Linked DNA regions of Endozoicomonas sp. GU-1. The protein of the gene in region 1 interacts with the protein of each later gene in a pairwise test. Links are inferred from orthologs where the notes say so. Each region holds a gene or a part of one and is shown on either strand. Other genes may lie near its edges.

Region 1 (6,264 bases):
AATGTCTGTCACATTCGTGAACGGTGATCTGGCCTTTGGTTAAGCCGGGTTCCAGCGTATGACTGCTGTTATAAATCTCTCACCTTCTCGCGGCAAGGGTGGTGACAATATATCGAATAAAATCGGTGTCTGGTTGTGGTGGACTGATCATTATATTACCACCACGGAGCATTTGTTACTGTCAGGGATCAATGTTGTATAGACGTCAGGGTTAAATCATTTTGGTGATGAAAGCACTCAGTGAAGATTATTCACAGGCTTCTGGCTCAGTTATTGATTTGTCAGCAATGAGCCTTTTCAGTCCCGGAGAGGTAGGAAGCTGGTCGATCTGCTCTGCAAATTTCACCCGGTCTCTTAATGTCAGTTTTGACAGGTCTTGCAGTGAGAGTGGAGTGGCATTACAGCCTTTGTTATAGGTGACTGAGATTTCTGCGTTTCCCCAAACAGCGGACACAGCAAGGAAAACGGTTTTATGCTTCAGCCCCGAAAATGCGTCTCCCAAATATTTCTCGTTGGTTTTGAAGCCGATGGTTCCTGTAATCATATCTATTATGCAGCTTATCTTTTTGGGTACATTAAATACCCCATCCGCTTTGTCTTTGGGGTAATTGCCCATGGTTTGGCCGTTATGAATCAGTTTTTTGTTTTTATGTCCCAGCCCCAGGAGGACTCTGTGCTCCCAAGAAGATTGGTATAAAAGGTTGCATTTATCGGCGTTCCTGCCAGTGCAACCCCAATCACCGCATGAGTTCCTCGCATCTCTGTCGGCCATTCAACATCCAGAATATGCATGCCTTTTGCAAAGCCGATATCTGACATGGCAAGGTCTGTACTCAGGCGAGCAGGTTGACGATGTAATGTTGATGGCACCTCATCGTTGTTGATGCGAATATTGGGACTGCTTTTGTCCGGATCCCACCCGGTGCGGATATAGACACCGGTATACTTAATCTACTTCCACGCCTTCCCGGCGCAAGGATCCATGGGTGCACTCGGCTAATGGCAGCCTGACACTCCTTCCTTGCCGGGTGTTTCCGCTTGTTGCCTGTTGTCGGCAGGGAGAAGACGTTGCCTGTCGGTGGTTATGTCCCGCTGAGGCCGGTGGACTGGTTTGAGCAGGGTTATCTTGCGAATGCTCTGGCCGACACGGCAGACAATGTGAAAAAAGACGTTTCAGATTCATGAATTCATTCTTAACAGTTGAAAATATTAAGCAGTCAGACAGCTTTAGAATGAAAAAGTTCTTATCCTGACCACTTTGGTTTTTTTGCAGGGGAGAAAATGGTGTAAGTGGTTAACGTGAATGATTACTTATTTCTGTTCATAAAGACGCTCTATAAAATACTCCCTTGTGATTAAGGCGCAGAAGGAGTTGACCCCTTGCTATCGGCTTCGGCAACTTATCAGCGGGTGTGGCATTTTGCCTGGCCTGCCATTATTTCCAATATTTCGGTACCGCTGCTGGGGCTGGTGGATGCGGCTGTCCTTGGTCATCTCTCTGCACCGGAATATCTGGGAGGTGTTGCCGTTGCGGCAACCCTGTTCAGCATGATTTTCTGGGCTTTTGGTTTTCTGAGAATGGGGACCACCGGGCTGGTTGCCCAGGCAAAGGGCCGCAATGACCGTTACGCCCTGAGAAAGTGGCTGTTACAGTCGGTGGTTTTTGCCGCTCTCACAGGCTTGCTGCTGATTCTCTGCTCCCCGTTGATTTTACAATTGGCGTTGCCTTTATTTGCCGCCAGTGATGTGGTGGCGAGGCAGGCTGAAATCTACTTTCAGATCCGGATATTGTCGGCACCAGCCGTATTGGTTAACTATGCGTTGATTGGTTGGCTGATAGGAATGCAGATGCCGAAGGGGCCGTTGTTTATCCTGGTTGTGGGTAATGCCGTCAATATTGTGCTGGACCTGTTGCTGGTCCTTGGTCTGGGCTGGGCAACCCAGGGTGCCGCGTTGGCAACGGTGATTGCTGACTATCTGGCGCTGGCTCTTGGGTTGTTGCTGGTGAGGCGAACTCTGGCCGGTGATGATGGCCAGTTCAGTACTGACATGGTGTTTGATATGGCTGCGTTTCGTCGGCTGATCATGCTCAATCGCCACCTGTTTGTCCGGACATTGTGTCTGTTATCAGTACAGGCATTTTTTACCGCCCGGGGCGCTCGCCTGGGGGATGAAGTGCTTGCTGCCAATGCGCTGCTGATGAATCTGATGGTGCTGATTTCCAATGGCCTGGATGGATTCGCACACGCAGCAGAAGCCCTGACCGGTGAGTCCATTGGCAAAGGTGATCGCCGACAGTTTCATCAGGTAGTCCGGGTAACCGGCTGGTGTTCCCTGATCTGTGGCGGGCTGTTCTGTCTGTTGCTTGGCCTTGGGGGGCAGGCTTTGCTGGGTGGGTTGACCAATATCCCGGAGGTTGTAGAACAAGCGTCTGTTTACCTGCCCTGGCTGGTAGCCATGCCGCTGATTGCTGTTTGGTGTTTCTGGTTGGATGGCGTCTTTATTGGCGCGGTCAGAACCGATATGATGCAGAACACGATGCTGATCGCCACGGTTCTGGTGTTTCTCCCGGTCTGGTTCCTGTTTCGTGATATGGGAAATCAGGGCCTGTGGCTCGCTTACACGGTTTTTATGGCCGCCCGGGGCCTGGGGCTGATCTGGGTGTATCGCCATTTTAGTAACAACGATGTCTGGTTTGCAGCCCGACATGACCTTTTATGAGGAGCTGGTTTGAAAGACTGGTTTAACGTTTGATGTCAGACATGTTGCTTGAAGAGAACGCTGGCACTATTGAAGTGCAGCATGAGCTGGATACCTGTGGCCTGTTCTGTCCGGAGCCGGTGATGCTGCTGCATAATAAAATCAGGGATATGGCTTCTGGTGAGGTGGTTCGGGTATTGGCGACTGACCCTTCCACGAAACGTGATATCCCTAAGTTCTGTAATTTTCTGGAGCACCAGCTTCTTCAGCATCAAGAGACGGATGCTGTTTTTTCTTACTGGATCAGAAAGAAAAAGGTGGAACGGGTATAAGTACCCTCGAAAATATCCGGGTTAAGCCATTGCCGTCAGGTCTTCAGGCAACGGCGTCAGACTATTGATCAACGCGTCAGCAGCACTGCTGGCGGCGGATTTTGCGCCGCCTTGATAATGCTCTCTAACCATGGCATCACTGCGCTCCAGGCCCATTGCCAGGGCAGTGCTGTCTGAGAGTGCTGGATTGTCTGCCTGCGCCTGTGTTTTCAGTGACAAAATCTGGGCAGCTTTCAAGTAAGACTTCAGGTGTTTCTCCGAGTGGTGCGTGATGATTGAAGCCAGCACCATTGCTTTTGTGGTCATCTCGGATACAGGGTGGGATAACGCCTGAATTAATTGCTCCATTTGGTCTTCTGGAACTGTGCCCTGTAAAGCGCGGGTCAGGTTTTCCTTATTGGTGAAATGCTGTTCTAAATCACTGGATTTATTCAGAAGTTCTTCTCTTGCCTGGTTGAAAATCCCACGATTAGGGTATTTGAAATTAGCAGAAAAAGTGGCCAGGTCTCCAGCTGTTTCAAGCTTCAGTTTCATAATTTGTGCCTCGATACGGCCTATATCGCCACCTGATGTTATCTGATTCTTTAACAGCATCAGTGTATCTTTAACGCGTTGCTGCTTATCTTCCTGAAACCACGCTTCGATTTGCTGTTCTACAAAGCCCTGCCGTTCAATGCCCATGCAATAAGCACCTGACTCGGACTTGATCTGATTATCTGCCCTTGAAATGGCTCCCAGATCTCTTTCCAGTGCTTCCAGTGTGGGTTCTTCACTTGTTGCGCCTGATGGATCCTCAAGCCAAATGAATTTTTTTATAATATCATCTTGAATGTAATTAACTTGCTGAAGTATTGATATGCCCTCACTACTGGCAAGATTACACTGGGCCAGAGCAAGAGCCGCGAAATTATCATTATCCCGCTCTATGCAGCGGTCACTGTCGTTAGCGTTATGAGAAGGGGCAAAACCTCTAAAAAGATCAAAGATTGCATCTCTCACGTAAAGGTCATTACTTAACAGGCTCTCTGCCTGTTTCAATCGGTCTGAAAAAACATCCTGAAGTGTTTGAAGTTCCGGGTTTACGGCGGCTTTCTCAGTCTGGGTATTTTCTGTGCTGCCGACAGGTGATGTTGCCCCTGTTAATGGAGGGAGTTGAGTGGAAGATGAAATCATCGAGGATACCCCTTGAATTTATGGCATTCATTAATTGTTGCAAGCATGAATGCCGTTTTGACTGATTGCTTGCAGAGCGACGCTGCAGTTATGACCAGTCAGACATTAATTAGTTCCGGCAAAAATTAGTTCCGGCAAAAATTAGTTCCGGCAAAGTTTTTGCCGGAAGAAACTACTTCTCAGAGATGATGTACCATTGCCTTAGGCTGCAAGCACCGCAGAAGGGGTGACTTTTCGCCCCTGTAATGGCTTGTTGCCCCAAAAATGATTATCAGGTTCCACTCATGGTGTGTCAGGGTGAGCTGAAGCTTTAATATTGACTTAGACTGCGCATCCGTCAGGAGAATCACTGATAAAGGCATTTTCTCGTTTAAACAGTAAACAATCCAGTACACTGTCTTCGGAGCGGCATTGTTCAAACCATGAGCCTAAAGCCTTACGCAGATTGCTGCCTTCAGGAAAATTCTTAAGGTATTCCAGTACCTGATCTTTATCGATCTGTCGTTCATTAACAGGCTGGCCGGTGATACAGCAGTGTGCCAGAAAGAAAAAATGGATTTGAGATTTCTGAAATGAGCACCTGAGGGTTTGGATGGATTGCCATACCTGTGCTGCCGACACTTTTTGATGGTCAATTGGCAGTTCAAGCTGCATAGCTATGAATTGCAGAATACATTGCAAACGACGTTGCTCTTCTTTGACCGGTACGCCGTTTAAGATTTGCCAGGCCTGGTGAATGATCTCCCTGGCCTCTTTGATGGCATTGTACCGTTGAGATTGAACCAGCCTTTGTATCAGGTATTCGGCTTGCTTTAACGAATAATTCCCGAGGGCTTTATTAAACGCTGATAATACTTTCTGGTTATCCAGATAGCTGTCATTCAATGCTCTTCCATTCAATGCCAGCAGAGCATAAAAAATAGCGTTTTCGAACAACCAGCCACCGCGTTGAAAGTCCTTGACCACCGCATCCGGTGTAACCGGCTGGCCAGCTAATGGAAGGCCTTTCAGGCAACATTCCGCTTTGAAGCGCACTAACCCCAGTTTGCCTGCCGGATTATCCGGGAAAGCCGTAACGACCAGATCCGGTGTGAGTTGCTCGCCATTTAACGGCAGGCTCCTGAGACAGCAATCTGCTTTGAAGCGCGCTATGCCCAGTTTACCTTCCGGGCTATCCGGGAAACCCTGAACCACCTCATCCGGTGTGACCTGCCTGCCATTTAACGGCACGCCTCTCAGACAGCATTCTGCTTTAAAGTGCGTTAGCCCCAGTTTGCCTTCCGGGCTAGCCGGGAACTTCTTGATCACCGCCTCCGGTGTAACGCGCCAACCACTTAACGCCAAGCCCTTCAGGCAACATTCTGCGGTAAAGCGTGCTATCTCAAGTTTGCCTTCCGGGCTATCCGGGAAAGCCTTAACCACTGCCTCCGGGGAGACCAGCCGACCATTTAACGTCAGCCCCTTCAGGCAACATTGCTCTTTAAAGCGCGCCAGCGCCATTGTTGCTCTGGCGGTCTGATAATCCTGAACTACCGCCTCCGGTGTGACTGGCAGGCCATTGAGCATCAGGCCCCTCAGGCAACATTCCGCTTTGAAGAATAGCAGCCCCAGTGTGCTTTCCGGGCTATCGGGGAAATCCCTGGCTGCCTCATCCGGCGTGACCTGTCGGCCATTCAACAGCAGGTTCTTCAGGCAGCATGTGGTTTTGAAGCGTGCTCTTGCCAATTTGCCTTCCTGAGTATCCGGGAAACCCATAATCACCAGGTCCGGTGTGACCTGTCGACCATTCAACTGCAGGCCTGCCAGACAACATTGTTCCTTAAAGCGCGCGAGCTCCAGAGTTGCTCTGGCTGCCTGATAATCCTTGACTACCGTTTCCGGCGTGACCGGCTGGCCATTCAACGAAAGGTTTTTCAGGCAACATTCCGCTTTGAAGCGAGCCATTCCCAGTTTGCCTTTCGGGCTATCAGGGTAAGCCCCGGCCACTTCATCCGGCGTGACCGGCAGGCCATTGAGCAACAGGCCCCTCAGACAACATTGTTTTTTGAAGAGCGCGAGC
Region 2 (4,557 bases), 1.8 Mb from region 1 along the record:
TTTCTTCAATCTCTTCGTTCGTTATAGGGTGTGTTTCCGGGCGAAGAGCATCCTCGCCAATAAGCTGGTAGGCAGTGACGAAAAAGAGATAAGTCTGGTTATGTATTTCACACTGATTTTGTGAGATTGGCAGGCAATCATAGTATCTGTTTTTAATGCCTTTCAGGGGAAGGTCTTCTGGTTTTGCGTCGGGTGATCTGGCTGCATGGTACATGCTTCTTTGCATTTCTTTTAATTTGTCTAAATCATTCTGCAGTTTCTGGGTGTTATTGCACCATTGACCGCTTTTGAATTGCTCGCGGTAGAGAGCAAATGTTTTTTTGAGTGCGCTGCGAATACGTGATTTTGTCTTGGGGGCCCAGCGAGAAGCATTATCAGGGCCGGGAATGTTTATCAGATCAATTTCAGCATCGATATTGTCCAGGAATTGTTGGATTTGCCATTGCACCTTCCCTGAAGGGGGTTGTGCAGCAGTTATTGTTGGTTGTGTCAGTTTTTTTTCGCTTTGATATTCACGCGGTTCAAGGGGCTTTTGTTTGATGGGTGAGCTTTTGCGTGTTGCAAGAGGTTTTTTGTGAGGCGTGTGCGGTATAGATGCTTTTAGCAAACCTGGTGTTGCCTTGGCATGATTCTTGGGAAAGGTCTTATCTTTGCCCCGTAACGCAGGTTTATCCCATTGGGCGGCAGATGTTGCTTTTGTCCATTCAGTGTAATGTTCTTTTATGGCTCTGTAATATGGTAGTTTGGCACAGGTTAAATCTATTTTGAACTCACCATTTTTTCCGGGCATGTAGTGAATTTGCCCATCCAGCGATGTAATGGCTTCGGCATCATCGTTAAAGTACGCACTATCTGTCTGGTTTTCCAGAAGGCTTTTAAGTCTTTTGTAGTGTTCATCCGTCAGCAGGTTTTCAGATCTGGATGATGCATTGGCTGATGCCGTTCGTGGGTCAGGAGCCGGGTATTTTTCTTTTAGTGTTGCATCATTGGCTGGCCTGACCAGGGATTTGCTGGCGTTGTGCGGTGCAACCCTGAGTTGCGCGAGGCTTTTAATCTGTGGAGGGAGTTTGTCGTAAAATGCCTTCGCAAGCGCTAGATTGAGTGGGCTGTTTTTGTGTTCGCCAATCTCTTCGTTGACAATGCAGATAACCCTTCTTCTATTGCTTATCAGGCATGTGTGTTCAGTGTCCAGTCGATATGTATCGTCTAAAAGGCGTTGCTCGAGTTGTGCAGAAAAGCTTTGGATCAGGGCTGTGTAGAGTTGAGTATCCATTGTTGCAATCCTTGGGTAAATAAGTAGTTAACCAAATGAAATCATATATTTCTGGCTAAGTGGGCAGTCACTCTGCGGCGTTGCAACTCCGGTCACATAGCTACGGCTATGCTCCCTACGTTGCGCCTTGCATAGCAACTGCCCACTTAGCCAGAAATATACGATTACTTAATGGTTCTCGGTTGATTCCTTTGTGAGGGAGTCGCAGTTTCTAGACAGGTATTTTCTCTAAAAGATCCCCGGTTAACGCTGTTGTCAGTGAAACTAACTCAGCAGGAGGGGAATTTGCTGGTCAATTGTGGTGTGCCAGCTACTGGGAAAAGTGTCTTTGAAAGTTGGAACTGCTTTCTATAAAATGCCGAAAAAATATATGAATCTGCTTTTTAACATCTTTTTCATCTCCGATTTATTTGACAATTTGTTTAAGTTTTATCGCTAATAGTTGACTGTTTTGCTAAGGTATTTCATAATGCTTCGCAAGTACCTTGAGTCTGTAAATATTCTGCTGTCCGGGGAGTCACAGTTAAGAATCCTGGGCTTAAGGTGATCATGAACGGATAAAGAGTGATAACTCTGCCTGAATAGCAAGAGAGATGCTGTATGAGATTGACGACCAAAGGACGTTATGCGGTGACCGCCATGCTGGATCTGGCACTTCATTCCGATCAGGGGCCGGTTTCTCTCGCAGATATATCGGATCGTCAGGAAATCTCTCTCTCTTACCTGGAACAGCTGTTTTCCAAGCTCCGTCGTGGTGATCTGGTTTGCAGTGTGCGGGGGCCCGGGGGAGGCTACCGACTCAGTCGTGGTACTGAAGCTATTTATGTTGCCCAGGTGATCGATGCTGTTAATGAGTCCGTAGACGCTACAAAGTGCAAGGGGGCAGGCGGTTGCCAGAAAGGTGTAACCTGTCTGACCCACCACTTGTGGCAGGACCTGAGTGAGCAGATTCATTCGTTTCTTGGAGGGATCAGCCTCGCTGATCTTGTTGCGCGCAGGGAAGTGCAAAGTGTTGCTATTCGTCAGGATGAGCAGCAAGACAACAAAATTGCCGCTGACACCATCCTGTAAGGCATCTTTTTACAGAGCTTTCAAGATGCGTGTGTAGTGGCATGATGATTTTAACCCTTTGCGAATCAAGGGTATTGAGCGTACTGACCGCCTGGAGATGTACCAGATGAAATTACCTATTTATCTCGATTATTCCGCAACAACGCCAGTTGACCCGCGAGTGGCTGAGAAGATGATTCAGTGCCTCTCTCTTGAAGGTAATTTTGGTAACCCGGCTTCCCGCTCCCATGTCTTTGGCTGGCGTGCTGAAGAGGTTGTTGAAGATGCCCGTCGTCAGGTTGCCGATCTTATTCATGCTGATCCAAGAGAGATTGTCTGGACGTCCGGTGCTACTGAATCCGATAATCTGGCCATTAAAGGTGTTGCTCATTTTTACAGCAAAAAGGGCAAGCACATTGTCACCTCCCGAATTGAACATAAGGCGGTACTGGACCCTTGCCGTCAGCTGGAGCGGCAAGGGTTTGAAGTCACCTACCTGGAGCCTGACAGCGATGGCCTGATCACGCCGGAAATGGTGGAAAATGCCTTGCGTGATGACACCATTCTGGTGAGTTTGATGCACGTCAATAATGAGATTGGTGTGATCAACGATATTGAAGCCATTGGTGATCTGACCCGTTCACGCAAGATTGTCTTTCATGTGGATGCGGCACAAAGCGTCGGCAAAATTCCGCTGAATATGGCAACGATGAAAGTTGATCTGTTGTCCATTTCTGCCCATAAACTCTATGGCCCTAAAGGAATCGGTGTTCTTTATGTGCGCCGCAAGCCCCGAATTCGTCTGGAAGCCCAGATGCACGGTGGCGGTCATGAGCGAGGTATGCGCTCCGGTACTCTGGCCACTCACCAGATCGTTGGTATGGGTGAGGCATGCCGTATTGCTGCGGCGGAGATGGATTCAGAAAGAGCGCGTCTGGCGGTGTTGAAAGATCGAGTGCTTTCCCAGCTGTCTGACCTGGAAGAAGTCCATGTGAATGGTTCTCTTGAACAGCGGGTTCCGGGGATTTTGAATATCAGCTTTGCCTTTGTTGAAGGGGAGTCTCTGATGATGTCCCTGAAAGACCTTGCGATCTCCTCTGGCTCGGCATGTACCTCCGCCAGCCTTGAGCCATCTTATGTGCTGAGGGCCCTGGGCTTGAGTGATGAGTTGGCCCATAGTTCCCTGAGGATCAGTTTGGGGCGCTTTACTTCAGAGGCTGAAGTGGATCATGCCGTAGCAGAGATCAGAGAAGCGGTTGCAAAACTGAGAGAGCTGTCACCGCTATGGGATATGTACAAAGATGGCGTTGACCTCAGTCAGGTTGAATGGGTCGCACACTGATTTTTATGAAGTTTTGCCACAAACAAAACTTCAGAGGAGAGAAAAATGGCATACAGCGAAAAGGTTATCGATCACTACGAGAATCCACGCAACGTAGGTAAGCTTGACCAGGATTCTCAAAGCGTGGGCACTGGCATGGTCGGTGCCCCAGCCTGTGGAGATGTTATGCGTCTTCAGATTCAGGTTAATGATGAAGGCGTTATTGAAGACGCACGCTTCAAAACCTATGGGTGTGGCTCTGCTATTGCTTCCAGTTCTCTGGCAACCGAGTGGATGAAGGGCAAGACGCTGGATGAAGCGGCAACCATCAAGAATACCGATATTGCCGAAGAGCTGGCACTGCCACCGGTTAAAATCCACTGTTCGGTGCTGGCTGAAGATGCCATTAAGGCGGCAATCGATGACTATCGGGCCAAGCAGAAGCATGATGATGCAGCTCCAGCTGCCTGATGCGGTTCCGGGTATTCATGTGCGGAAGTGCTGTCTTTAAATAGTGCAGGAATATAGCCGGTGGAATCGTTTGGTTTCCCGGAAGTGGATGGAGTTTTAAATGGCAATTACCGTAACCATTGCGGCTGCCCGTCACATCAAAGGGCAGCTTTCCCGCAGAGGCAAGGGACTCGGCATAAGGCTGGGTGTACGTACTTCGGGATGCTCTGGTATGGCCTATGTCCTTGAATTTGTGGATGTAGTTGATGAGGATGATCTGGTTTTTGAAGATCACGAAGTCAAAGTGTTTGTTGACCCGAAAAGTCTGGTTTACCTGGATGGCACAGAGCTGGACCTGGTAAAGGAAGGGCTCAACGAAGGTTTGCAGTTTAACAATCCGAATGCTGCCAGTGAGTGTGGTTGCGGTGAAAGCTTTAACGTTGCTGATGCTGGCTGACGGTAA

Evidence for each region. The genes of interacting proteins can lie anywhere in the genome.
Region 2: the proteins of tusA (region 1) and O3276_RS00370 interact in binary tests that used the Escherichia coli proteins (3 or more experiments, as listed by UniProt). The link is inferred for Endozoicomonas sp. GU-1 from one-to-one orthologs.

The regions. Positions count from the first base shown.
Region 1 is NZ_CP114771.1:1,864,985-1,871,248, reverse strand. What follows is about bases 1,397-4,392. They hold tusA (sulfurtransferase TusA), read left to right. Parts: upstream 1,397-2,753; coding sequence 2,754-3,032; downstream 3,033-4,392. Other genes in these bases: O3276_RS07500 (hypothetical protein), read right to left, coding at 3,054-4,205; O3276_RS07510 (MATE family efflux transporter), read left to right, coding at 1,397-2,721. Also shown: O3276_RS07525 (SPRY domain-containing protein), read right to left, coding at 248-616; O3276_RS07520 (SPRY domain-containing protein), read right to left, coding at 634-870; O3276_RS07515 (hypothetical protein), read left to right, coding at 1,039-1,185; more of O3276_RS07510, read left to right, coding at 1,381-1,396; O3276_RS07495 (hypothetical protein), read right to left, coding at 4,527-6,264. UniProt on the Escherichia coli protein: Sulfur carrier protein involved in sulfur trafficking in the cell. Part of a sulfur-relay system required for 2-thiolation during synthesis of 2-thiouridine of the modified wobble base 5-methylaminomethyl-2-thiouridine (mnm(5)s(2)U) in tRNA.
Region 2 is NZ_CP114771.1:63,143-67,699, forward strand. Bases 1,635-4,557 are described here. They hold O3276_RS00370 (IscS subfamily cysteine desulfurase), read left to right. Parts: upstream 1,635-2,450; coding sequence 2,451-3,665; downstream 3,666-4,557. Other genes in these bases: iscR (Fe-S cluster assembly transcriptional regulator IscR), read left to right, coding at 1,874-2,344; iscU (Fe-S cluster assembly scaffold IscU), read left to right, coding at 3,711-4,115; iscA (iron-sulfur cluster assembly protein IscA), read left to right, coding at 4,216-4,551. In the rest of the region: O3276_RS00360 (hypothetical protein), read right to left, coding at 1-1,273. UniProt on the Escherichia coli protein: Master enzyme that delivers sulfur to a number of partners involved in Fe-S cluster assembly, tRNA modification or cofactor biosynthesis. Catalyzes the removal of elemental sulfur from cysteine to produce alanine.